Regions from separate parts of the Colwellia sp. MB3u-55 genome, predicted to be linked through region 1. Evidence: predicted binding sites of a transcription regulator. Region 1 holds the regulator's gene; each other region holds the start of a gene.
What was found. Region 1 encodes MetJ, which represses methionine synthesis genes. Its sites were predicted from a motif close to TAGACGTCTAGACGTCTA; they were not measured.
Positions count from the first base shown of each region.

Region 2: the regulator MetJ is predicted to act here: its motif matches at 1,219-1,236, upstream of metA (homoserine O-succinyltransferase).
Region 3: the regulator MetJ is predicted to act here: its motif matches at 1,606-1,623, upstream of metK (methionine adenosyltransferase).

Region 1 covers NZ_JACGUS010000114.1:41,925-50,589, forward strand. The annotation lists gene rluF (23S rRNA pseudouridine(2604) synthase RluF) at 1-535, opposite strand, end outside; gene H4J66_RS10260 (hypothetical protein) at 727-2,178, opposite strand; gene metL (bifunctional aspartate kinase/homoserine dehydrogenase II) at 2,372-4,822, opposite strand; gene metB (cystathionine gamma-synthase) at 4,863-6,020, opposite strand; gene metJ (met regulon transcriptional regulator MetJ) at 6,204-6,533, shown strand; gene H4J66_RS10280 (hypothetical protein) at 6,556-6,909, opposite strand; gene H4J66_RS10285 (malic enzyme-like NAD(P)-binding protein) at 7,234-8,475, opposite strand.
Region 2 covers NZ_JACGUS010000122.1:27,839-36,503, reverse strand. The annotation lists gene recA (recombinase RecA) at 1-993, shown strand, start outside; gene metA (homoserine O-succinyltransferase) at 1,421-2,368, shown strand; gene metH (methionine synthase) at 2,428-6,126, shown strand; gene H4J66_RS16340 (HupE/UreJ family protein) at 6,248-7,378, opposite strand; gene dinB (DNA polymerase IV) at 7,616-8,665, shown strand, end outside.
Region 3 covers NZ_JACGUS010000123.1:45,599-54,263, reverse strand. The annotation lists gene H4J66_RS19535 (ABC transporter substrate-binding protein) at 1-619, shown strand, start outside; gene murI (glutamate racemase) at 732-1,583, shown strand; gene metK (methionine adenosyltransferase) at 1,714-2,901, shown strand; gene H4J66_RS19520 (rhodanese-related sulfurtransferase) at 2,995-3,972, opposite strand; gene H4J66_RS19515 (TonB-dependent receptor) at 4,121-6,226, opposite strand; gene H4J66_RS19510 (efflux RND transporter permease subunit) at 6,415-8,665, opposite strand, start outside.

The DNA of each region.
Region 1 (8,665 bases):
GAAAAACAAATTTACTTTCTACTTTAACAAGACAGGGTTTAGTGATGGTACCCAGTATAGGTACACCTTTTGACATCCGTTGGATAAAGCGCTCACTGATGGGTTTATCAACCGTGACAATATATTCTTTGTCATGGGCATTTTCAGCGCGCAAAATTTTATTAACGATATCACCATCACTGGTCAAGAAAATTAATCCTTCTGAAGGCTTATCTAAGCGCCCTATCGGAAAGATCCTTTCTTTGTGACCAATAGCATCAATAATATTACCTCTAACATGTAGCTCGGTCGTACAGGTAATACCCACTGGCTTGTTATAAGCAATGTAAACCCGGTCAGATTTATTAGCCGGCATAGCACCAATTTGTTTACCATCAACAAAAACCACATCACCCGCTTGTACTTTAGTACCTAACTCAGGGCTTTTACCATTGATCGTAACTCGACTTTCTTCAATCAACTTATCAGCAGCTCGGCGCGAGCAGTAACCTGATTCACTGATAAATTTATTCAGTCTTTTTTCTTGATCGCTCACGAGATATTCCAAAGTTATGCAAAGTAATAAAGGCCATTTTACCTGAACTTTAACAGACAATGAAAAAGCATTATGGTTATTTAGCCTTATTTGACAGTTTTTGATTAATATTTACTGTAAATACCCCTCTTTGGTAACAACAACAGAGTCAGTGTTTTCATTATGGAGTTGTGAAAGCAAAGACTGTAACGTTATTTAGCTTTGTTCCACAGCTTTTGATTAATATTGACTGAAAAAAATTCTCCTGGCTGCCAACAGCGAGGAAGTAGATCTAGTTGTTTACGCTCATGAGAATTTGACACTAACAAATCTAATATTTCATGGAGGCGCTCTTTACTGATAGTAGAGAAACTTTTAGCTGTTTCAGTAAAATATAAATTAGCAGATTTTTTAATGACTATCTCTTGTCCATGACTTATGAAAGCTAAGTTGCGCGTTACCGTTCGGCAAATAGGATAATCAGCATTCTCAGGATAAAGCTGGCTAACGACAGCATATTCATAGCGGTCATTAATATCTTGTTCATACGGAACATAGGTAACACCATAACCTTGTGGAAAATGGCCAGTAATTTTTGTCAGTGCATTAACCACTACTTGACAACAAGCTCCCCGCTCCGCGTTTTGATTAAGAACATGATAAACTTTCGGTAATAATTTGTAGTTATAGCTATCTTTTGTCGACAAGATAATAGAACTGTATATTTGTGGTACTTTAAGAAGGTTGCCAATACCCTTTTTTGGGTTGACGGCACTTTTGAGTAAATGCTTAATGAACAATAGTTTTTTATGCTCAATTACATTGTACTCGTCGCGATCTTTCTTTGAATTACCAATATATATACCGGCGCCAATACCATCAATAAGATACTTAACCGTTTCCCGATAATTTATTTGTAAGAGTGCTTTTCGCTCCTCAATAGGTAGAGTTCGATGGGGATCTTTTTGATAATCTGCACCACGTAAAATGGCTAGCGACTCGGGGTGGTTATTACCGATATCTTGTAATAGCGCCGCCATGACCAGTGGAATTTTTACTTTTTCTACAAAGGCTTGATAGGCCTTGGGGTTATCTTCAGCCAACATTTGATATTGCTCTGCGTTGATATCCCCCAAAGCAATCTTGATATAAGGCTCAACAATATGATGATCCATGCATAGTCGGTCAAATAAACGCAAACATAACACACTTTTATAAAGCGGTTTATGTTGCTCGTTGGTTAAAGCAATTTTATGCCCCTGGGTGGGACTCACTAATTGTATGGTACCTAAAAGCTGGCTAGATTTACGATTACTGTCTTCAAAGCAATCACCCTCAGACAACTTGATGATCTCTTTAGAGAGTTTATAGAGATGTTGATGACGCTCATTGCGTTCAAAGCGTAATTCCTCGTAATAATTGCGTTGTTCACGTTCGAGTCTTACCCGTAAAGTTTTAGCTTTATCCGTGGCTGTTTGCCTACTAACTTTTTCAATATTTTGCTTGAGCTCATCTAACTTATGCTCAATAAAAGATTGTTTTTCATAGTACTCAATCGCACGCTCAAGAACGGAATCATTTAATTGGCTGTGGCCATAAATTCTGCTTAAAAGACTTTTTACTTGGCTGGTAAAATAGCTGTCGCTATAGGTTTTATTTTCCATGTAAATACAACTTGGTGCCTGTGCTAAGTAGCTAATTTTTTTAATTATCTAAAGGCTAGTTAATAATGCGATAACAGACAAGTGTTTATTAGTATTGATTGAGAAAAAGCACAACCTACCGGTCGTGCTTTTTCTCATTTAGCGTATTAATGCCTTAGTGCAGTAATAATGATGACAGCTAGATTATGCTCATTTAACTTAGACCTTTGATTTTAACTTGGTGTTTTTTACCGGCCAGTTGCTGGCAAATACTCACTAAGTCTGAATGTAGGCCACCCGCGGTAACATCACGACCCGCGCCGGGTCCACGAATAATAAGGGGGTTATCTTGATACCAATGGCTCTTAATTAAAAAGATATTATCACCCGGAGTTAAAGAGGCAAAGGGATCATTCTTAGCAAGCGTCGCAAGATAAACCTTAGCGCTCAATTGGCCTTGTTCGTTGACACAGAATTTTGCAATATAACGAATACAGGCTTGCTGTTTAGATGCGGTAGTGAGTTGTTCAGCAAAGTAACTGTCCAAGTCTGCTGACTTTGCTAAAAATTCTGCCGTTGACAACCCTTGTAAGGATTCTGGCACTAAATTTTCGCATTGAATATCATCAAGTGATAATTCAAAACCTGCCATACGCGCTAAGATCAGTAATTTTCGTTGTACATCCCGCCCAGAAAGATCTTCTCGTGGATCGGGTTCAGTGATCCCTTGTGATAAGGCGTCCATTAATAAGGTTGAAAACGGTACACTGGCGTCGTAAGTTTCAAATAGCCAAGAAAGCGTGCCTGAAAAAATTCCTGATATTTCTGTTATCTTATCGCCACTTTTCAATAAATCGTTAATGGCAAAATTAACTGGCAACCCAGCGCCAACAGTAGTACTTCCTAACCATAAGCTTTTATTTTCAGCCGCGGTTAATACTAAGTCATTATAACGAACGGTACTCGCAGAAGCCGCCCATTTATTGGCACCAATAACATGAATACCTTCTTTAAAGAACTCACTGTATAAATCACTAAAATGTTCGCTAGGGGTGATATCGACAACAATTAATTCGTCGTAAGGATGGTTCGTTAACCACGACATCAATAAGGTATTATCACAAGGTGTAGCATCTCTTTCATAGAGCGACATTGCTTGATTAACATCGATACCATCGGTATTAAGCAATGCTTTTTTAGAGGTGACTAAACCGACTAAATGAACGTTCTCTAACACAGAGACTCTATTGAGTTGCGCGGGTAACAAGTCTAAAAATCGTTGACCTATATTACCAAGCCCTGAAACAACAACACCTATGTGTCGAGCGTCTTTAGTCATATCATAATGAACATTATTAAGTAACTCACCGGTACAACTCTGCTGAAGAATGGCAATAATACTATGCTCACTTAACGAGTTCACCACATGCAGTACATGAGTATGCTTGAGGGCACGTTTAAAGCGCGCTTGGATATTACCTTGATTTACCACACTATGACCAACAATCGCTATAATAGACACTGGTGTAAATGACACTTCGGTATCATGACTTGCCAGCCACTGACTGACTAATTTTTGTTGCGTTTGGTGGATAACCATAAAACCTTGCTGAACATCACTACATATCGCAGAAAACTCATTACTGGCTTGTTCACCAAACGAACCGGCTAAACTGGTCGATTTTACCAGTAACAGATCGTTAAGCGAGGTGACCGACAATTCCTGTTTAGCAATTTGACCAAATTTTCCTATCTCTGTACCAGAAATTTCAGGATCAAAGCTACTTGCTACATGAAGGTGTGTGCTGTGGTTAGTAAGCGGCTGTAAGGTTTTTGCATGCAAAACCGGGTTACCTAAGCGCCCCAATTCTTTCGCGACACCATTAGGTAAGCGATGTAATTTACGGGCAAGTGGCACAATACGAGGATCGGCACTATATATGCCATCAACATCAGTCCATAGGGTAACATTCAGCGCGCCCGACAGTGATGCAATAATTGTTGCTGAATAGTCACTACCATTTCGGCCTAAGGTACAGGTTTCACCTTGAGAATTTTTAGTGATATAGCCAGTAATAACCGCCAACTTTCCTTTTTGTAACTTCTGCTGAAAATTTTGACTACTTTGCTGATTGTCGACTGCACAGTCTTTATCATTATTGATAACCAGAAAGTCACGCGCATCAATAGCATAACTTGGACAAACTTTTTCACTTAACACCGCCGATAATAAACGCGCCGACCACAGTTCTCCAAATGCCAGCATATCAGCATGGTGCTGGCTTGGCTGGTCAGATAACCAAGCCGTTAACTGTGTTATATCATCAGACAAAACCTTGATAAGGTCTGCTGCACTGCTAGGGTTCAATAACTCACCAATTAATGTGCTTTGTGATTTCTCTAGTGTTTCAATAGCCAAAAACAGCTCGTCACTTTTTTCAAGTGCGAGTTTATAAATATTGAATAAGTCATCCGTCGTGTTTCCATTTGCCGAAACAACAACTAAATCATTTAGTTGACAGTTTTGACGAATAATATCAACCACACGTTCAATACATTGGGTAGTTGCTAAGCTGCTGCCACCAAATTTATGTACATGAATAGCATGCTTCGCCAGTTGATTTTTCCCTGATGATAATTGTTCTACTGTATTTGACTGTGTCATTTTCACTCGTTAATTTTTCTACTAAAAATAGTCTATAACTTTAAATTTGGCTTGCCGATAAAGCTTGTTCTAAGTCATTAATAATATCACTAACATCTTCAATACCGACAGAAATTCGGATTAAAGATTGAGTGATACCTGCTGCAATTTGTGCTTCAATTTCCATACCTGCATGGGTCATCGTTGATGGATGACTGATTAAACTTTCAACGCCACCTAATGACTGTGCCAAGGTAAAGAGTGATAAGTTGTCAAACAGTACTTTAACCGCTTCAACACCGCCTTTTATTTCGAAACTCATCATAGCGCCAAAATCTTTTTGCTGACGCTTAGCAATTTCGTGTCCCGGGTGATTTTTTAAACCAGGAAAGTATACCGCGTTAATTGCTCGATGATTTTCTAAGTATTTTGCAACAGCATTAGCATTTTCTTGATGCTGTTTCATACGCAGCGGTAAGGTTTTTAAGCCACGTAATGCCAGATAACTGTCGAAAGGTGAACCCGTAATACCAATACAATTTGCCCACCACGCTAGCTCTTCACCCAGTTCTTTTTCTTTTGTTACTAACACTCCACCCACAACATCACTATGACCATTAATATATTTAGTTGTCGAGTGAAAAACAATATCAGCACCTAATAATAGCGGTTGCTGTAACAAGGGAGAAAGAAACGTATTATCTACTGCCACTAAAGCACCAACAGCATGACTGGCTTGAGTAACCTTTTTTATATCAACCAACCGTAATAATGGATTACTGGGTGACTCAATCAAAACTAATCTTGGCTTTTGTTCAAGCGCTTGCGCTAAAGCTAGATCATCGTTTTGATCAACAACAAGCACATTAAATAAGCCACGTTTTGCTAGGTGGGTAAACAAGCGATAACTTCCACCATAGCAATCATGTGGAATAACAACCGTATCTTTTGTTGTCAGTAACTGACAGATTAAGTGCACCGCTGACATTCCTGTGCTAGTAACAATGCCAACAGCACCCTGCTCTAAATCAGCGATAGCTTGTGCAAACGTGCTTCGAGTTGGGTTGCCTGTTCGGGAATAATCAAATTGGCGCTTATTGTTGAAGCCTTTTAAAGCATAAGTACTCGATAAATGAATGGCAGGAACAACCGCACCGTGATGTTCATCACTATTAATGCCGGCTCTAACAGCTAATGTTGCTGGTTTTTTGCTTGTCATTTTTTGCTCCAATCGGGCAGTAAAATCAAATAGATGTTTGGACGTCTATAACTCTAAACACTTTACTTTTGTCGGTCAAGAACTTTAGACTTCTAAACTTCTACACATTCGTTATTGACTCAACGCCAACAACCAGTAAAATCTAACTTATAAAAAGTAATTTAGCTAAACAAAGGTAATTAAATGGCAAAGTGGAATGGCGATTATATAAAACCATACGCCGAACATGGTAAAAAAAGTGAGCAAGTTAAGAAAATTACGGTCTCAATCCCGTTGCGGGTACTGAAAGTGTTAACGGATGAACGTACTCGTCGGCAAGTTAACAACTTACGCCATGCAACTAACAGCGAATTGTTATGTGAAGCTTTTCTGCATGCTTTTACCGGACAGCCTCTTCCTGATGATGGCGATTTAACAAAAGACAATACAGAGATGTTACCTAAAAGTGTGCGCGAAGCGTTAATAGCAAAAGGTATTACCGACTTCAGTCAATTTGAAATTGAAGACGAGTAGCTAAGGGTTTTAATGCACTTACTCAAAAAGACGCTCCGGCGTCTTTTTTTATGCCCGTACGATAAGCATCTACAATCGCCAGTACCCAGCAAGTTAATAGCATATAAGTTAATGTACTCACTAGGATAGGGTCAACAATAATGGGATTTCTTGCCATCTCAGCGATCAGTGCTTGGCTATTTAGCGCAACTTCACCTGATTTAACTTTATTGATAAGTGGCTGATATTGCCTCATCACTTCTTCAATATACAAATATGCCGTCACAGAAAAACTTAAAATAAATAACGTAGCCCGTCGATAAGCGTGACAAATTAGTTGGCCAATACCCGGGTAAACAAGTGCTGAGAGTAAAGCGGCTTTCGTTGGAGTTTTCATTGTTATTCGTTCTACTCAATATTGTCACGCTTTGAAATCGGTGACATTGCCTTAAGAGGTGCAAGTATTAATGATTTGTCAGGAACATAGATGACGTACAAGAGTAATAATGCAGCTAATACATCGATGCCTTGGAGTCACCATGACCAATTACCCTTAATAACCTACTCTTTACCATCTCGGTAACTGCTGCTGCGTTACCCTACTTTCTACTCCCTACTTCCTGCGTAGATACAGTCACTGGACCATAACATACTATTTGTCATAAATATAAAAAGGAGAGTCGAGCTCTCCTTTTACAGCGTTGTTAATAAATACTACTGATTATGCCATATAGTTTTCAGGTAATTCTAGGGCTGCCACTCCAGATTCAACCGCCGCTTTAGCAACGGCAAGCGCTACTCGACCACACAAACGAGGATCCATTGGCTTAGGAATAATATACTCCTTACCAAAGGTCAAACTTTTCTCACCACTAGCATCTAACACTTCTTGTGAAACCGGTTCCTTTGCTAATTCACGAATAGCATGAACAGCAGCAATTTTCATCTCATCGTTAATCGTTCTAGCGCGAACATCTAAAGCGCCACGAAAAATAAAAGGAAAACATAACACATTATTGACTTGGTTAGGGTAATCAGAGCGACCGGTAGCAATAATAAGATCATCACGAACAGCAAGTGCTAATGAAGGTTTTATTTCAGGGTCTGGGTTTGAACAAGCAAAGATAATTGGATTTGGCGCCATTAATTTTACATGCTCAACAGAAAGCAAATTGGGTCCAGAAACACCGACAAATACATCTGCACCATCGATAACATCTTCAAGGGTACGTTTATCCGTATTATTAGCAAACATCCGCTTATATTCGTTAAGATCATCACGTCGGGTATGAATCACACCTTTAGTATCAAGCATGTAGATTTTTTCGCGCTGAGCGCCACATTTGATTAATAGTTCCATACAAGCAATTGCTGCTGCGCCTGCGCCAAGACAAATAATGTTGGCATCTTTAATACTTTTACCTTGGATTTCCAAGGCATTGATCATCCCAGCAGCAGTAACAATAGCGGTACCATGTTGATCATCATGGAATACCGGTATTTTACAACGTTCAATAAGTGCCTTTTCAATAGCAAAACACTCTGGTGCTTTAATATCTTCTAAGTTAATACCACCAAAACTGTCAGCGATATTGGCGACCGTATTTATAAAGTCTTCAACTGTCTTATGTTTAACTTCGATATCAAATGAATTAATACCGGCAAATCGCTTAAATAATAATGCTTTGCCTTCCATTACCGGCTTAGCAGCCATACCACCTAGATTACCTAACCCTAAAATAGCGGTACCATTGGTAATAACAGCGACGGTATTGCCTTTGCCCGTATATTTGTAAACATCATCGGGATTTGCCGCAATTGCGCGAACGGGTTCAGCAACACCTGGGCTATAGGCGAGTGCTAAATCACGGCTAGTTTCAGCGGCCGTGGTTAATTCAACACTTATTTTTCCAGGTGTTGGGAATTGATGGTAATCAAGTGCTTGTTGGCGAAAGTCAGTCATGATTGATCCTATGCGTTAGGTGAATTTATTGTCTTATATATGCCATTTTTCACGTTTTTTTTTGTTTATATACAGCATAGTTATATAGACTCGTTGTCAATCAAGATACACCTTTGTCTGTGATCTTTAAATAGTAACGGGTATATACTATGGTAATCTTACATTTTGTTCCAACGTTATTCTTATATAA
Region 2 (8,665 bases), on a different contig from region 1:
CAATTTGGTAAAGGCTCAATTATGAAGCTTGGTGATAACAACACCATGGATGTTGAAACCATTTCTACAGGTTCATTAGCGCTTGATGTTGCATTAGGTGCTGGTGGCTTGCCACTTGGGCGTGTTGTTGAAATTTATGGTCCTGAATCAAGTGGTAAAACAACGTTAACGCTTGAAGTTATTGCTGAAGCTCAGCGTAATGGTAAAGTTTGTGCATTCGTTGATGCCGAGCATGCATTAGACCCAATTTATGCTGAAAAGCTAGGTGTTAATATTAATGAGTTACTTGTTTCTCAGCCTGATACTGGTGAGCAAGCGTTAGAGATTTGTGACATGCTAACGCGTTCAGGTGCTATTGACGTTATTGTTGTCGATTCTGTTGCTGCCCTTACACCCAAAGCTGAAATTGAAGGCGATATGGGCGACTCGCACATGGGTTTACAAGCTCGTATGCTCTCACAAGCAATGCGTAAGTTAACGGGTAATCTGAAAAAATCAAATACCATGATTATTTTTATTAACCAAATTCGTATGAAAATTGGTGTGATGTTTGGTTCCCCTGAAACCACAACGGGTGGTAATGCACTTAAATTTTATGCTTCTGTTCGTTTAGATATTCGACGTATTGGTGCTGTAAAAGCAGGCGACGAAATTATTGGTAACGAAACCCGCGTAAAAGTAGTTAAAAACAAAATAGCGCCTCCCTTTAAACAAGCTGAATTTCAGATTTTATATGGCCAAGGTATTAATAGCTTAGGTGAATTAATTGATTTAGGTGTTTTGCATAACATGGTTGAAAAAGCTGGTTCTTGGTATAGCTACAATGGCGATCGCATTGGTCAAGGTAAAGCAAATGCAGCTAAATCTTTAGCAGAAAAACCTGCAATGGCAAAAGAGCTTGATAAGCGTTTACGCGACTTACTGTTAATTAAAAGTGTAAGAGCAAGTGAGAAACCACCTAAAGAAGATAAAGAAGAAGAAGCTGTAGAATAAACATTAAAAGTTTAAACTATTATTAAGCCACTGTATTTACAGTGGCTTTTTTATATTTAATTAATGATTTTTTTCTCTTGTTTCATTTTTATTTAATAGGCTGATAGCCTATTTACTGATCGAATACCTCCCCATTTTTCTACGCAACACTCTATTAGGCTAGTTACACCAATATTTACTCGCTAAGGCTATAGATGACAAATAATATTAACGTAAAAAACATTATAGACGTCTATACGTTTAGATGTTGACATAGCTAAAAATACACGTACCATCAAATGATAATATTTATTTATTTGTTATCATCCGTAGTGCTCGAGTTAGTCGAAACCTTTATGTTAATTGATAGCCAGAATATAAGTTAATAGATGAAAGTAGAGAACGAAGTGTTCATGCTTATTTGACATTATTTGATTAGGTAAACGCTATGCCCATTAAAATCCCAGATTTATTACCTGCTTTATCTATTTTAGGTGAAGAAAATATCTTTGTAATGTCTGAGCGTAGAGCGGCAAGTCAAGAAATTCGACCAATGAAAGTCGCTATTCTCAATCTAATGCCTAATAAAATTGAAACAGAAGTTCAAATATTACGGGTATTGTCTAATACACCCTTACAAATAAATGTCGATTTTGTGCGTATTCACGCCAATGAATCCAAACATACGCCAAAAGAGCACTTAGATAATTTTTACCGCCTCTTTGATGACATTAAAAATACTCAATACGATGGCTTAATTATAACCGGTGCGCCATTGGCGTTAATGGAATATGAGAAAGTAACTTTTTGGGATAAAATTTGTGAAATATTTGATTGGGCTGAAGAAAATGTTACCTCAACAATGTTTTCTTGTTGGGCGGCTCATGCCGCTCTATATCATCACTATGGATTGCGACGACATTTAAGAAAAGAAAAATTATCCGGTGTTTTTCAGCATAGCCCCATCGACCAAAAAGAACAGCTTACCCGCGGCTTTGAAGAATTTTTTAATGTCCCACACTCAAGATTTGGATATATTGATAAGTCTGATTACCTCTCAATTCCTGAATTAAAGATTATTGCTGAATCTCCACAAGCAGGCGTTTATGTCGTCGCGAGCAAAAATAAACAGCAGGTCTATTTAACCGGCCATCCAGAATATGACTCAACCACATTAGATGAAGAGTTTCAACGTGACCTTAAGGCTGATGTTGATGCAGTTATGCCCAACAATTATTACATTGATGGTGACATAACAAAAGTGCCACACAGTTCATGGCGTAGTCATGCCAGTTTATTATTTACTAATTGGTTAAACTATTATGTCTATCAGATCACACCGTACAAGCTAGACGCAACAAATATTAAAGCAATACATCCAGATGCAGAAATATAAACAGTGTCGGATATATGTAGCCATCAAATTAAGTTTGAAAGTAAAAGTAGAGAAATCGTATGAAAAAATCAGCATCATTTAGTCGTCTTGAGCAAGAAATACAAAAAAGAATTCTTATTTTAGACGGTGCTATGGGAACAATGATCCAAGCCTATAAATTTGAAGAGCAAGATTATCGTGGTGAACAATTTGCGGATTGGCATCTTGATGTCAAAGGCAATAATGATATGTTAGTGCTTACACAACCCGAGGTAATTAAAGCTATTCACTATGAATACCTTGAAGCGGGTGCTGATATTCTTGAAACGAATACTTTTAACGCCACCACGATTGCGATGGCAGATTACGATATGCAGTCGTACAGTGCGGCAATAAATTTAGCTGCGGCACAAATAGCCCGTGCAGCAGCGGATGAATTTACCGCTAAAAATCCTGATAAGCCTAGGTTTGTTGCCGGTGTTTTAGGGCCAACCAACAGAACATGTTCTATTTCACCCGATGTTAACGATCCGGCTTATCGTAATGTGACTTTTGATCAGTTAAAAGATGCCTATATAGAATCAACTAAAGCACTGATTGAAGGTGGCTCAGATATTATTCTTATCGAGACTATTTTTGATACCTTAAATGCTAAAGCCGCTGTTTTTGCGGTAGAAACTGTTTTTGATGAATTACAGTTACGTTTACCAGTAATGGTGTCTGGTACTATTACTGATGCATCAGGTAGAACATTATCTGGGCAAACAACTGAAGCTTTTTATAATTCATTACGCCACGCAAAACCTATTTCATTTGGTTTGAACTGTGCATTAGGTCCGGTTGAACTAAGACAATATGTGGCAGAATTGAGTCGAATATCAGACTTTGCTGTTTCAGCTCATCCTAATGCAGGCTTGCCTAATGCCTTTGGTGAATACGATTTCAGCGTCGAAGATATGAATGTTCATGTCAACGAGTGGGCTGAGTCGGGATTCCTTAACATTATTGGTGGTTGTTGTGGTACAACGCCGGCGCATATAAAAGGTATGGCCGATGCGGTTGCCAATGTAACACCTAGGGAAATTAGCGCCAGGAAAATTGCTTGTCGTCTGTCCGGGCTTGAAGCGTTAACCCTAGATGAAACTTCATTGTTTGTTAACGTTGGTGAACGAACCAATGTTACTGGCTCTGCTGTATTTAAGCGCTTAATTACCGAAGAAAATTACGAACAAGCGGTCGCAGTTGCTCTGCAACAAGTCGCCAATGGCGCGCAAATTATAGATATAAATATGGATGAAGGCATGCTTGATTCAAAAGCGGCGATGATCCGTTATTTGAATTTAATTGCTGGTGAGCCAGATATCGCGAAAGTGCCTATTATGCTTGATTCTTCTAAATGGGATATTTTAGAAGAAGGCTTGAAATGTATTCAGGGCAAAGGGGTTGTTAACTCAATCAGCTTAAAAGAGGGCGAAGAAAACTTCCGTAAACAAGCTGAACTTTTACGCCGTTATGGCGCGGCTGTTATTGTTATGGCCTTCGACGAACAAGGTCAAGCAGACACACGGGTACGTAAGTATGAAATATGTAAACGTGCTTATGAAATTTTAGTCAATGAAATAGGCTTTCCTGCAGAAGACATTATTTTTGATCCGAATATTTTTGCGGTAGCAACCGGTATCGAAGAACATAATAACTATGCAGTAGATTTTATTGAAGCGGTTGCCGATATAAAAGAAAACCTGCCTCATGCGATGATTTCGGGCGGTGTTTCTAACGTGTCATTTTCATTTCGTGGTAATAACCCAGTACGTGAAGCGATTCATGCGGTGTTCTTATACCACGCAATAAAAAATGGTATGGACATGGGCATTGTAAATGCAGGTCAGTTAGCTATTTATTCAGATATTCCTGACGATCTCCGCCTTGCTGTCGAAGATGTTATACAAAATAGTGATGACGACGCAACAGAACGCTTACTTGATGTGGCTGAGTCTTATCGCGGGCAAGCGGGGAGCAAAAACAATAAGGCTGATTTAACCTGGCGTGAGCTACCGATTAAAGAGCGTTTAGAATACTCTTTGGTTAAAGGCATTAATGAATTTATTGTCGAAGATACTGAAGCAGCAAGGCTAGTGGCTGAACGACCTCTTGATGTCATTGAAGGACCATTAATGGATGGTATGAATATCGTTGGCGATTTATTTGGTGCTGGCGAAATGTTTTTGCCACAAGTGGTAAAGTCAGCCCGCGTGATGAAACAAGCTGTTGCTCATTTAAATCCATTTATTGAAGCTGAAAAAACTGAAATAAAATCAAACGGTAAAATCTTACTGGCAACAGTAAAGGGTGATGTCCACGATATTGGTAAAAATATAGTTGGTGTTGTCTTGCAGTGTAACAACTACGAAATTATTGATTTAGGTGTCATGGTTTCTTGTGATGATATCTTGCGCGTGGCGAAAGCCGAAAAAGTCGATGTGATTGGATTATCAGGTTTGATAACACCGTCACTTGATGAAATGGTGCATGTCGCTAAAGAAATGAAACGTCTTAATTTTGACTTGCCGTTACTTATTGGTGGCGCGACAACATCAAAAGCTCATACTGCCGTTAAAATAGAGCAACAATATCAACATCCGGTGATATATGTGCCTAATGCGTCGCGTTCAGTTTCAGTCGTTAGTACTTTACTTTCAGATGATAGTGAGAAACGTGCGGCATTTTTAGCGCGTCAAGATGATGAATATGTGCGGGTGCGTGAGCGTCATTATAAAAAAGGACCACGTTCAAGCTTAATATCACTAGAAGATGCACGCGCTAATGCTGCGCCGATAAGTTTTGAAAACTATACCCCTAAAATACCCAATAAACTTGGTATTACGGTACTTGATAATCTTGATTTAAATGTCATTCGAAACTACATCGATTGGACGCCATTTTTCATGACTTGGCAATTATCAGGCAAATATCCGCTTATTTTACGACACGAAGTGGTCGGCGAAGAGGCAACTAATCTATTTAATGATGCTAATGCTTTATTAGACGATATTATTAACAGTAAAAAGTTAACGGCAAAAGCGGTTTTTGGTCTGTTTCCAGCTCATCGTCAACAAGATGATTTAATATTGTTTGCAGATGAAAACCGAGATAAACCATTGATGAAATTACATCAATTACGTCAACAAAGTAAAAAACCAGCAGGGCAGTTTAACCGTTGTTTGGCTGATTATATCGCCGATAAAACGTCGGGTATTAAAGATTATGTTGGTGCTTTCGCGGTATCTGCAGGTTATGGTTGTGATGACCTAGTGAAGGAGTTCGCCGCTCAACATGATGACTACAATAGTATTTTAGTTAAAGCTGTTGCCGACCGATTAGCAGAAGCGAGTGCTGAATATCTCCATGAAAAAATTCGCAAAGAATACTGGGGATATGCCCCACAAGAGTCGCTTGCTAATGATGATTTAATTCGTGAAAAATATCAAGGTATTAGACCTGCGCCGGGTTATCCTGCCTGTCCAGAGCATACTGAAAAAGGTTTGTTGTGGGAACTACTCAATGTTGAAGAAAACATCGGCATGGAGCTCACCTCAAGTTTTGCCATGTGGCCTGGAGCCGCGGTTAGTGGTTGGTACTTTGCTCATCCAGAATCAAAATACTTTGCGGTCGCTAAAGTCGCTAAAGACCAAGTGATTAATTATGCTACTCGCAAAGGGATGACATTGCCACAAGCAGAGCGTTGGCTGTCAGCTAACTTGGATTATGAACCTGAGTAATTAATATAGCCATTATCAATTAGTTTATACGGCAACGGTCTTAAATCTCTATAAAGTAGGTTTAAGGCCGTTGTTCATTTTACGACTCAATATTAAGCGACGATATGCCCTGTGTTTCGTATTAAAAGGTTCTTTCGATAAACCAATAAATAGCGATAACGGCGATAAGCACACTTAACGGTATCACCACGTATTGTCTATATTGAGGTTTTTTAGCAAACCAGCGCGTCGCTAATAAAGCCAAGGCAATGACCGTTATTTGACCGAACTCAACGCCAATATTAAATGAAATCAAGCTACTGATATACTCACTCTTGGGTAAGCCCAGTTCAACAAGTACTGCTGCAAACCCTAAACCGTGCAGTAAACCAAAAGCAAAGATAATGGGTAAGCGCCACTTTGTCAGTTTGTGATAAAAAATATTCTCAATAGCCACGTAAGCAATTGATAAGGCAATAAGTGGCTCTACAATGCAGCTAGGAAGGTTGATAATACCAAAGATACCCAAAGCTAGCGTAATGGTATGGGCAAGCGTAAAGGCACTTACCTGCCAGAGCAGTGTCGATGTCTTAGTGGCTAATAAAAATAGCGCGAGTACAAAGAGAATATGATCAAGCCCTTGTGGCAGAATATGGACAAACCCCTGATAGATATACTCAACAATATTAAGCAGTTTAATTTCGGCTGTTGAAAGTTTACGTACACCACCCTTGATGTCATCAGTAGAAAAGTGATGGCTGTTCTGGCCGGATAGCACTAAAGATTTCTCTGAACGGCTAACTGTTAATAAGACATCCCCTAAAATAGGCGAAAATATCAAGGCTGCTTTTTTACTTTTTTGTGGCAATTGACCCTGCGAAAATAGCTTAATGATTTTATTTGGTGAGTCAGAGCCAAGTATTGCTTTTAATTCAAATACCGTTAGCCCTGAAAAAGGGGCAACAAGTACATTTTCTTCATCAATAATAAAAGCGCTTTGTTGATTTATCATTTGTAATATTTTTGAGAGTAATTGCTTTATTTCAATTAAAGAGAGGTTTTTCAGATAATTAATTAAATCTGCCTCATCTACTGATGATTTTTGATGACTTTTAATAACATGCAAAACATCAATATCGATACTAAGTTGGTAGTTATTCTCTACAAGTAAGTTTAGCTCTGCTTGGTTAGCTTCATTGGTGTGAGCATTCACTAGTGCAGGTGATAAAAGTAGTAATAGGGCAAAAGTTGTTTGTAAAAGGCGCGTAATCATAAAAGTAATATCAGCTAGTCATTGATAAAAAATAAAGCGACAAATTAACGTATTTAGTATGAAATTAACAGCGGTCAAATTATTATTTCAGTATTGAACTATTAACTTAAAAGTTTATACTGTGTTTGTATACAGTCTAGGTTGAGTTGTCCATAGCGAAAATATGCTTTATTTTTTCACAGCGAAATAAGGGACTTTTGATAAACATGATTACTATAATTAAAACATGACTAAAATATGACTCAAAGCCGAAAAATAATACATATAGATATGGACTGTTTCTATGCAGCTGTTGAAATGCGTGATAATGAGTCTTTACGTAATGTGCCACTTGCGGTCGGTGGTACAGGGCCCAGAAGCGTCTTGTGTACGTGTAATTACCAAGCAAGAAAATTTGGTGTTCGCTCGGCAATGCCAGCAATTAAGGCGATGCAACTTTGCCCTGAGCTAGTTATTGTTTCAGGAAGAATGGCTGTTTACCAAGAAGTTTCTGCACAAATAAGGGCGATATTTCAACGTTACACTCAGTTGATTGAACCATTGTCGCTTGATGAAGCTTTTCTAGATGTTACCAATAACAAAGAGTTTAACGGCAGTGCGACGCTTATTGCGGAGCAAATACGTCGTGATATTTTTAATGAGCTCAATCTAACCGCCTCGGCAGGTGTTGCCCCTAATAAATTTATCGCTAAAATTGCCAGTGATGAAAACAAACCTAATGGTCAATGCGTTGTTACACCCGCAGATGTTAGTGGTTTCGTTGAAAATTTACCGTTGAAAAAAATTCCGGGTATTGGCCCTAAAACCGCACAAAAGTTATTGGGTTACGGCTTTTCGTCATGTGCAGATATACGAGCAAGTTCTGTCGCCGTATTAACACCTATTGTCGGCAAGTTTGCGCCTGCATTGTACCAACGTAGTTTTGGTATTGATCATCGCCAATTAGAAACCGACAGAGTAAGAAAATCATTAGCGATAGAAACCACTTTTTCTCAAGATTTGTCTGGTGAAAAAGAGTGTGAAAGTGCCGTTGAGCTTTTATATGAGAAGCTTTTAGTGAGATTAGAAAAACATCAACATATGGTTATTAGTAAGCAAGGGATTAAACTTAAGTTTAATGACTTTACCCAAACAACAGTTGAACAGCAAAGCAGCCAATGTGATGAAAACACCTTTAAAAAATTACTGTTAAAAGCACTGCTGCGCAGCCAATCTAGGGGAATACGTTTAATAGGATTAACCCTAGGTTTTGCTGAGCATAATAATAAAGAAACACAGCAGCTTTGT
Region 3 (8,665 bases), on a different contig from region 1:
TGTGTTAAGTGGCTTTTCAGTTGAAGTTATGAAAGAAATATTCAAAATTACCGGTGATAATATTGATTTGCAAATATTGCCTTGGGCACGCGCTTACAGAACAGCCTTGAACCAACCTAATACACTTATTTTTTCACTCTCTCGTACCTTATCTCGGGAAAACTTATTCATTTGGGGGGGGAAATTAACAAAAGAAGATATTTACGCTTGGGGCTTAAAAGAAAACTTTAAAACATCAATAACTGATATTCAGCAACTAAAAAAATACAAAATAGCCGTAGCGAATTCATCAAGTACTGCACAATATTTTCAGCAGCATGAATACCCCTATCTTTATATACTTGGTTCACCAGAGCAAAGCTTACAAATGCTATATCTCAATAGGGTTGACATTATTACGGGTACAAAGAACACCTTAAAAGTACGAGCAAATAAATTAAACTTAGATATCAGTAACCTAAAAGTAATTATGCCTATATCAGTCATTAACCATGATTTATATTTTGCTTTTAGTCTTAACAGTGATGAAAAGGTTGTCAGTAAATATATAGATGCTTATCATCAAATTAAAAGCAGTGGCATTTTAGATAAGCTAAAAAGTAAATGGCATGTGCTTTAAATTTAATTTATTCAATAAATTCAATAAATAACACTCAGATCACTTTACTTCTTTGACTAAAATCAATATAACAAATATAAATTTAATCCCTTACTCATTAATGACAGATATAATGATTAAAAATCAGCTAGTCGCCCAAAAAACAGTAGTCCCTTTAAAGTTAGCTCCAGCAAATTCTCAAGCGATCGGTGTTTTCGACTCTGGTATTGGTGGTTTATCGATTGCGAAATGTATTCATAAAAACTTACCACATGAAAATATTATTTATGTTGCAGATAGCCAATTTGCTCCTTATGGCGATAAATCGTCAGTAAACATTATTGAACGGGTAAATAAAATCACAGACTGGTTGATTAACCAGCAGGTAAAAGCAATTGTTGTTGCCTGTAATACTGCAACCGTTAGCGCGATTGATCAGCTACGTTTACGTGTTTCAATTCCAATCATAGGGGTTGAGCCCGCAATTAAACCTGCCGCAATTCATAGTAAAACCAAAAAAATAGCTTTATTGGTAACAGAAGCAACCGCTATAAATACGCGTTTTTTATCATTAGTAAATAAGCATAGAAATGGTACTGAAATTTATATCCAACCTTGTCCCGGCTTAGTAGAACTTATTGAGCAAGGCCTTTATGAAAGTGAACAGTGCCGTAAAATACTAAATGTCTTCTTGTTGCCACTTGTGCAAAGTAATATTGATACCCTCGTATTAGGGTGTACTCATTACCCTTTTGTTCGCCAACTTATACAAGATATTGTCGGTGATAAAATTACCATTATGGAAACTGCTCTACCGGTAACTGAGCAGCTTGCCAGACAACTTGAAATTAAGGGATTACTGGCAAGTCATGAACATATTTCCCAACAACATTTTTTTAGCTCAAAGATATCACCGGAACAAGCCCAGTTAATGTCAGTACTCTTTGATGAAAATGTCTCACTACAACGACTCCCTGCTCTTTAAATGAGCAATTCACAATTATTTTTAGCCGTTTAGCCTTCTAGGCGTAAAAAAACTAGAAAATAGTTAATCTTGCAGTTAGAATAACTTCAATATAAAAATATCTTAAACTATTAAATTTCCCTGAGGTTTTATGTCTACTCAATTTTTCACTTCTGAATCAGTTTCTGAAGGTCATCCAGATAAAATCGCCGATCAAATTTCTGATGCGGTACTTGATGCTATTATCGCTAAAGATAAGAATGCCCGTGTCGCTTGTGAAACGATGGTGAAAACTGGTGTAGCTATTATTTCAGGTGAAGTTTCTACCACTGCATGGGTTGATTTAGAAACGATTACCCGTAATGTAATCAGTAATATTGGCTATACTTCGTCTGACGTCGGTTTTGATGGTGAAACCTGTGGCATTATGAATTTAATTGGCCAGCAATCACCTGAGATTGCCCAAGGTGTTGACCGAGCAAACCCAGAAGATCAAGGTGCTGGTGACCAGGGATTAATGTTTGGTTATGCGACCAATGAAACTGAAACGTTAATGCCTGCACCAATATTTTATTCTCATCGATTAGTAGAGCGTCAAGCTGAAGTGCGTAAATCAGGGGTCTTACCTTGGTTACGTCCTGATGCTAAATCTCAAGTCACTTTTATTTATGAAGATAATAAACCAGTAGCGATTGACGCGGTTGTTTTATCAACTCAACATAACCCAGAAATTTCTCAAGAAGATTTGCACGAAGCTGTAATGGAAAATATCATCAAAGCTGTGTTACCTGCTGAGTTATTAACTAAAGATACTAAATACTTTATTAATCCTACAGGTCGTTTTGTTATTGGTGGTCCCGTTGGTGACTGTGGTTTAACAGGTCGTAAAATTATTGTCGATACCTATGGCGGCATGGCTCGTCATGGTGGTGGTGCCTTCTCAGGTAAAGATCCATCAAAAGTTGACCGCAGTGCCGCTTATGCAGGGCGCTATGTTGCAAAAAATATTGTTGCTGCTGGCCTAGCTGACCGTTGTGAAATTCAAATCTCTTATGCCATTGGTATTGCTGAGCCAACATCTATTTCAATTGAAACCTTTGGTACCGGTAAAGTATCAGAAGCAACGTTGATTGAGTTAGTTAGAGAGTATTTTGATTTACGACCTTACGGCATTACTAAAATGCTTGATTTATTACACCCTATGTACCAAATGACAGCCGCTTACGGACATTTTGGTCGTAAACCTGTTGAAGTAACAGTAGGTGATGATACTTTTACCGCCTTTACTTGGGAAAGAACAGATAAAGCCGACACGCTTCGTAAAGCCGCTGGGTTTTAATTTTTAACGTTTCAACATAATCGTTACTCCTGAACATAAAAAAGCGACTTAAAGAGTCGCTTTTTTATTGTAAAATATGAGTTAAATTTATGGCTATTCAGTCGACTGCGCTTTTTTACCAGCTACTTTTTCTTTTCGTCGCTGCTCAATGACACTTTGAACATGGCCACCAATGTGTTTTTCACCACGTTGGCTTGCTAAATTAATTTGGCGTTCGCGCTCAGCAAAGCCACTACGTTGCTCATCAGTATATTTATCATAACAACGATGACAACTAACGCCTTTTACATAATGCTCACTTTGCTTTTCTTGTTCGGTTATCGGATAACGACAAGCAAAACATTGATCATACTGACCTTGCTCTAAACCGTGTTTTACTGCAACTCGACTATCAAAAACAAAACACTCGCCTTGCCACATCGATTCATCTTGATCAACTTCTTCTAAATATTTAAGTACGCCACCTTCAAGGTGATATACCTCTTCAAAGCCTTGCTCTTTCAAATATGCAGTTGATTTTTCACAGCGGATGCCACCAGTACAAAACATTGCTACTTTTTTGTGTTTATTTTTATCTAAATTTTTAGCAACATATTCTGGAAATTCACGAAAAGTTTCAGTCTTCGGGTTTACTGCGTTTTCAAAAGTACCAATCTCAACTTCATAATCATTGCGGGTATCAACAAGTAATACTTCAGGATTAGCAATAAGTGCATTCCACTCTTTAGGTTTCACATAAGTCCCCACCGTTAATAATGGATTAATACCTTCAACACCCATAGTTACGATTTCTTTTTTCAACTTAACTTTACTACGCTGAAAAGGGTTTTCATCTGCATAAGAGTATTTGTTAGACACTTGACCTAAACGCTCATCACTTGCTAAAAAAGTTAATACTGCATCAATACCAGCTTGTGTGCCTGCTACGGTACCATTAATGCCTTCGTTGGCAAGTAATAATGTACCTTTGACATTATTATCTAACATGACTGATAAAAGAGGAGATTTAAGTTGTTCGAAGTTTTCTAAGCGGACAAATTTATAAAGTGCACACACGGTGATGTTTTGCATAATAATACCCATTGAGCCAGCCAAATCGTAAATCTGGAGCTGTAGATTGAAATAAAGCCAACACTGATATAATCAGCATTGGCGAAAGACGCGCATTCTATCAAAAGACTTTATTTAGATAAAGTACCTATCCCATTGATCAATTAAATTAGAATTGAATTTTTACACCAATAGAAGGAAATGGTTCCATTCCTTCTTCTCCTTCTATTTTAAAATCAGTTAAAGTTTCAGTACCATCAGGTGCATAATAATAACCAGAAATATTCTTACTCCCCGTTGCGTTTAATAAAGCAAATGTCCATTCAGCTTTATTTCCCCATATGGTTGTCTTGTAATTCGCCTGTATATCAAGACGACTATATGTAGGGAGTTTTTCAGAGTTCAAATCCCCATAAGTAGGAAGGTAATAATCTTGATGATCGGGGTTATTATATAAACCTACAATTGGCGTATATTTTGCGCCACTTCTGATGCTCAGTTTTACGCCGAAATCCCATTTTTCATTAAATTTATAGTTGGCCACCATGTTAGCGAGTAACGGCGTGTCTAAATAATACTCAGTCGTTACATTGGTGAAATCATCAGTTCGGGCACTCTTCGACCAACTCAATGACGCCCAACCATACCAACCGTCACCCTCTTCCCTTCTAATTACCCACTCTAAACCTCTAGCAGCTCCAGATAAGTCATTACTATAATGTAAGTGAGCATTAACATCGTCTTCATCAAGTGACCGCGCTAAATCGCCTAAATTTTTATAATATAAATCAATAGTGCTTTCCCATAAATCATTTATTTGATAACTGAATTTTAGAGCATAGTGTGTTGCTTTTGGTGATTTAAGTTGCGGGTTTCCTACGCTTTTTAATACAGTTTCAAGGTCAGGAAATTGATTATATGTACCTGTTTTCGCCTTTATGGTTAAATCATTGTTTACATACCAGTTAAGCGAAATTCGCGGATGAAAAAATTTCTGTTCCGTAAAATCATTGTACTCAGCTCGTAAGCCCATTTCTAAAGACCAGTTTTCATCGAACGACCAAATATCATTAAAATAAACGGCACTGTTATTATTGGTTAAACTGTCATTGTCTTGAATACGATCTCCTTTTTTACTTTCACAATCGGGATCATGATCAGTACAATAATAAGGAATAGCATCAAAGCTATAAGTACTTTCATTATTGCTTAAATCAATACCTGTAATCAATTTATGCGCTTCAAACCAGTCTATTTGATAGACAAACCGGGAATTATAAGATTCATTTTCAAGGTTAATAAATTGTCCTGCGCCATATGATTCTTCTGATTTTTCTATAGAATGACCTACGGTTAAATGCATTAATCGACCATTGTCTCCGTAGAACTGCCAGGAAATTCCTTGGCTATCAAATTGACTTTTTATTTTTAAGTCGCCAATAAAATCAGGATCTATTCGACCTTCTTCTGAAGCCTTTGATACATTAATGCCACCAATGTCACTGGCTCCTGTTAAGGTAAAAGTTAATTTGTGTTCATCACCAATTAGCCACTGATATTTACCTTGATAGTCGTCACTCACCGGGGCTTTAAAAACAGTGTAGCCATCTTCTTCTTCACCTTCGGGTAAAAACAAATGAATCAAGCTTCGGCGATACGATAAATAAAAAGCTTGGTCATCATTTATCCCGCTCTCTATCATTACGCCTGTTTTCATCAAACTTGCATCCACAGTAGTCGTAAAGTCTTGATTACGAGGGTCTCGGAGTTTTACATCGAAAACGCCGCCAGTTGCATTGCCATATTGACTGCCAAAAGCAGCAGGATGAAGCGAAAAATCACCCACAACGTTTTCATTAAAAATACTGTCCCCAAATAAATGAAAAATATATCCCGCAGGCATATCGTCAATATAAAATGCATTATCATCTGGTGATGAACCACGAATAGCAGGTTCTCCACCACTATCGCCACCCGCATAAACCACACCAGGCATACTATAGACGGCACTCAGTGGATCATGATCTAGTCCAGCAATTTTCATAAGTTTTTTAGTTTCAAAAGAAACTTCCGTATTTGCTTGATTACGACGAGAGACAACTTCAATAACCTCGATAGGTTCAACTTTAGCCTTTATATTTATGGCTTTTTCTTCTTGAAAGGATTTATTTGCAAACGCAAATGATGGAGCTGATATTGAAAATATTGAAATGAGTGTTAAGGCAATTTTTGTCCAAACTAAACTCTGTTGATTACGACTTAGTGTACTTAGCATTTTTTAACCATTTGATGAGGTGATATATGCCGTTATTATCTAGAAAACAACTGTAGAGTTCAGTACTTTTGTGTCTAATAATTGTCAGTAGTTGTAAGAATAGCTTGCCAAAAAAAGGCTTCCCACATTTGTGAAAAGCCTTTTCAAATTCTAAATTTCTAAATTTCTAAATTTCTAAGCCGTTATATCTAGCTCGATGACCCTTTAATTTTTTCCCGCATACGTTGAATCATCATATAGAAATATGGCACTAACAACGTACCCAGTATAGTGGCCGCTAACATACCTGAAAGTACGGTAACACCAAGGAATATTCGGCTACTGGCTCCTGCACCAGACGATATAACTAAAGGAATAACACCTAAAATAAAAGACAGTGCCGTCATCAATACCGCTCTAAATCTTAACTTTGCAGCATCAAGTGCCGCTTCCATGATCGTCTTTCCTTGGGCTCTTAGTTCCATCGCAAACTCAACAATAAGAATGGCAGTTTTAGTCGATAAGCCAATCAGTAGTATTAACCCTACCTGCGCATAAATATTGTTTTCCATCCCTAAGATATAAAGTGTCAGCATTGAGCCAAATAAGGCTAAAGGCACTGCGGCGATGACAGAAAACGGTATAGTCCAGCTTTCATATTGAGCGACTAAAAATAAGTAAACAAACAACAACGCTAAGCCAAATAAAACAGGCGCTAAATTGCCCGCTTCAATTTCTTGTTTAGACTGCCCGGCCCACTCAAAAATATAGCCTTGGGGTAAGTTTCCAGCCAATTCTTCCATAATCGCTATCGCCTCACCTGACGAATGACCACTCGATGCTTGGCCAGTGATATTTGCGCTACGGTACAAATTAAAATGTCCGATACTGGTAGGGCCTAAAATAGGCTCAAGCTTAGCAAGTGTCGTTAACGGCACCATTTCACCGTCTTGGTTACGCACAAAATAGTAGCGCAAGTCAGAGGGATCTTTACGGAACTCTTTTTCAGCTTGAACGGTTACTCTGTAGGTTCGCCCAAACTGGCTGAAATCGTTAATGTACATTGACCCTAACTGCGCTTGTAACGTTATAAAAATATCAGACAAAGCAACACCTTGAGCTTTTGCTTTATCTCTATCAACCTCTAAAAAGTATTGTGGAACATTTGCGCGGTAAGTACTAAAAACGCGAGTTAATTCAGGTCGTTGATTTGCCTCATAAATAAGGCCATTCATCACTTGTGCTAAATCACTAGGACTTCGGCCTTCACTGTCTTGTAGTTTAAATTCAAAACCCGAACTTGTCCCTAAACCTGGAATAGGCGGAGGATTAAATATCATTATTTGTGCGTCTGGCATTGTCCACAGTTGCCCCATTAAACGCTGGATAACAGCACGCAGTGCTAATGCTGGCTCCGTTCTTTCTTCCCAATCTTTTAGCATGATAATACCTAAACCATTGTTCGAGCCTGCCCCACCTAATAACGAAACACCTGAGACAGTAATAACATCAGTAACGGCTGGGTCTGCTTTTATCATTGGCGTTATTTTATCAATAAGTGCCTGTGTTCTGTTACTTGAAGCCGCATCAGGTAATTGGATATCGAGAAAAACATAACCTTGGTCTTCGCTTGGAACAAACCCCGTGGGTACCGATGTGGTTAACCACCCTGTAGCTACAAACAAAACACCGACAATAATACCGACGCGAGTAGCACGTTTTAATAAGAAGTTAACGCCTGTGGTATAGCTTCCTGTCATTTTTTCAATACCCCGTTCAAAAGGCATCAACCATTTGATCGGTTTCATATTCTCTTTACTTAATAAAACAGTACAAAGAGCTGGGCTTAACGTTAAGGCATTAATAGACGAAATGATAACAGCAAATGAGATGGTTACTGAAAACTGTTTGTACAATTCACCAGTAATACCCGGCATAAAGGCGACAGGAATAAATACAGCTAGCAGTACTAAAGTAGTTGCGATAATTGGCCCTGAAACCTGTTCCATGGCCTTAGTCACCGCTTCTTTTATGTCGAGTTTTTCTTCTTTTAGAATGCGTTCAACATTTTCAATAACAATAATGGCATCATCGACAACAATCCCTATTGCAAGCACTAAACCAAAGAGTGTAATGGTGTTAATGGAATATCCCATCACTAACATAAAAGCAAAGGTACCAATTAATGAAACCGGTATAGCGATAGTTGGGATCAGTGTGGCTCGCCAGTTTTGCAAAAATAAGAAAACCACGAGAATAACTAAAACTATTGCTTGAAATAAGGTCGTTTTTACTTCATCAATAGAACGTGAAATAAATTCAGTCGTGTCGTATGGAATAGCATACTCAAGCCCGTCAGGAAAACGTGCTGATAATTTTTCTATCTCTAACTTTACTAACCGAGCGACTTCAGTTGCGTTTGCACCAGGCAATTGATAAATAACTAAAAATGCGGTTTCG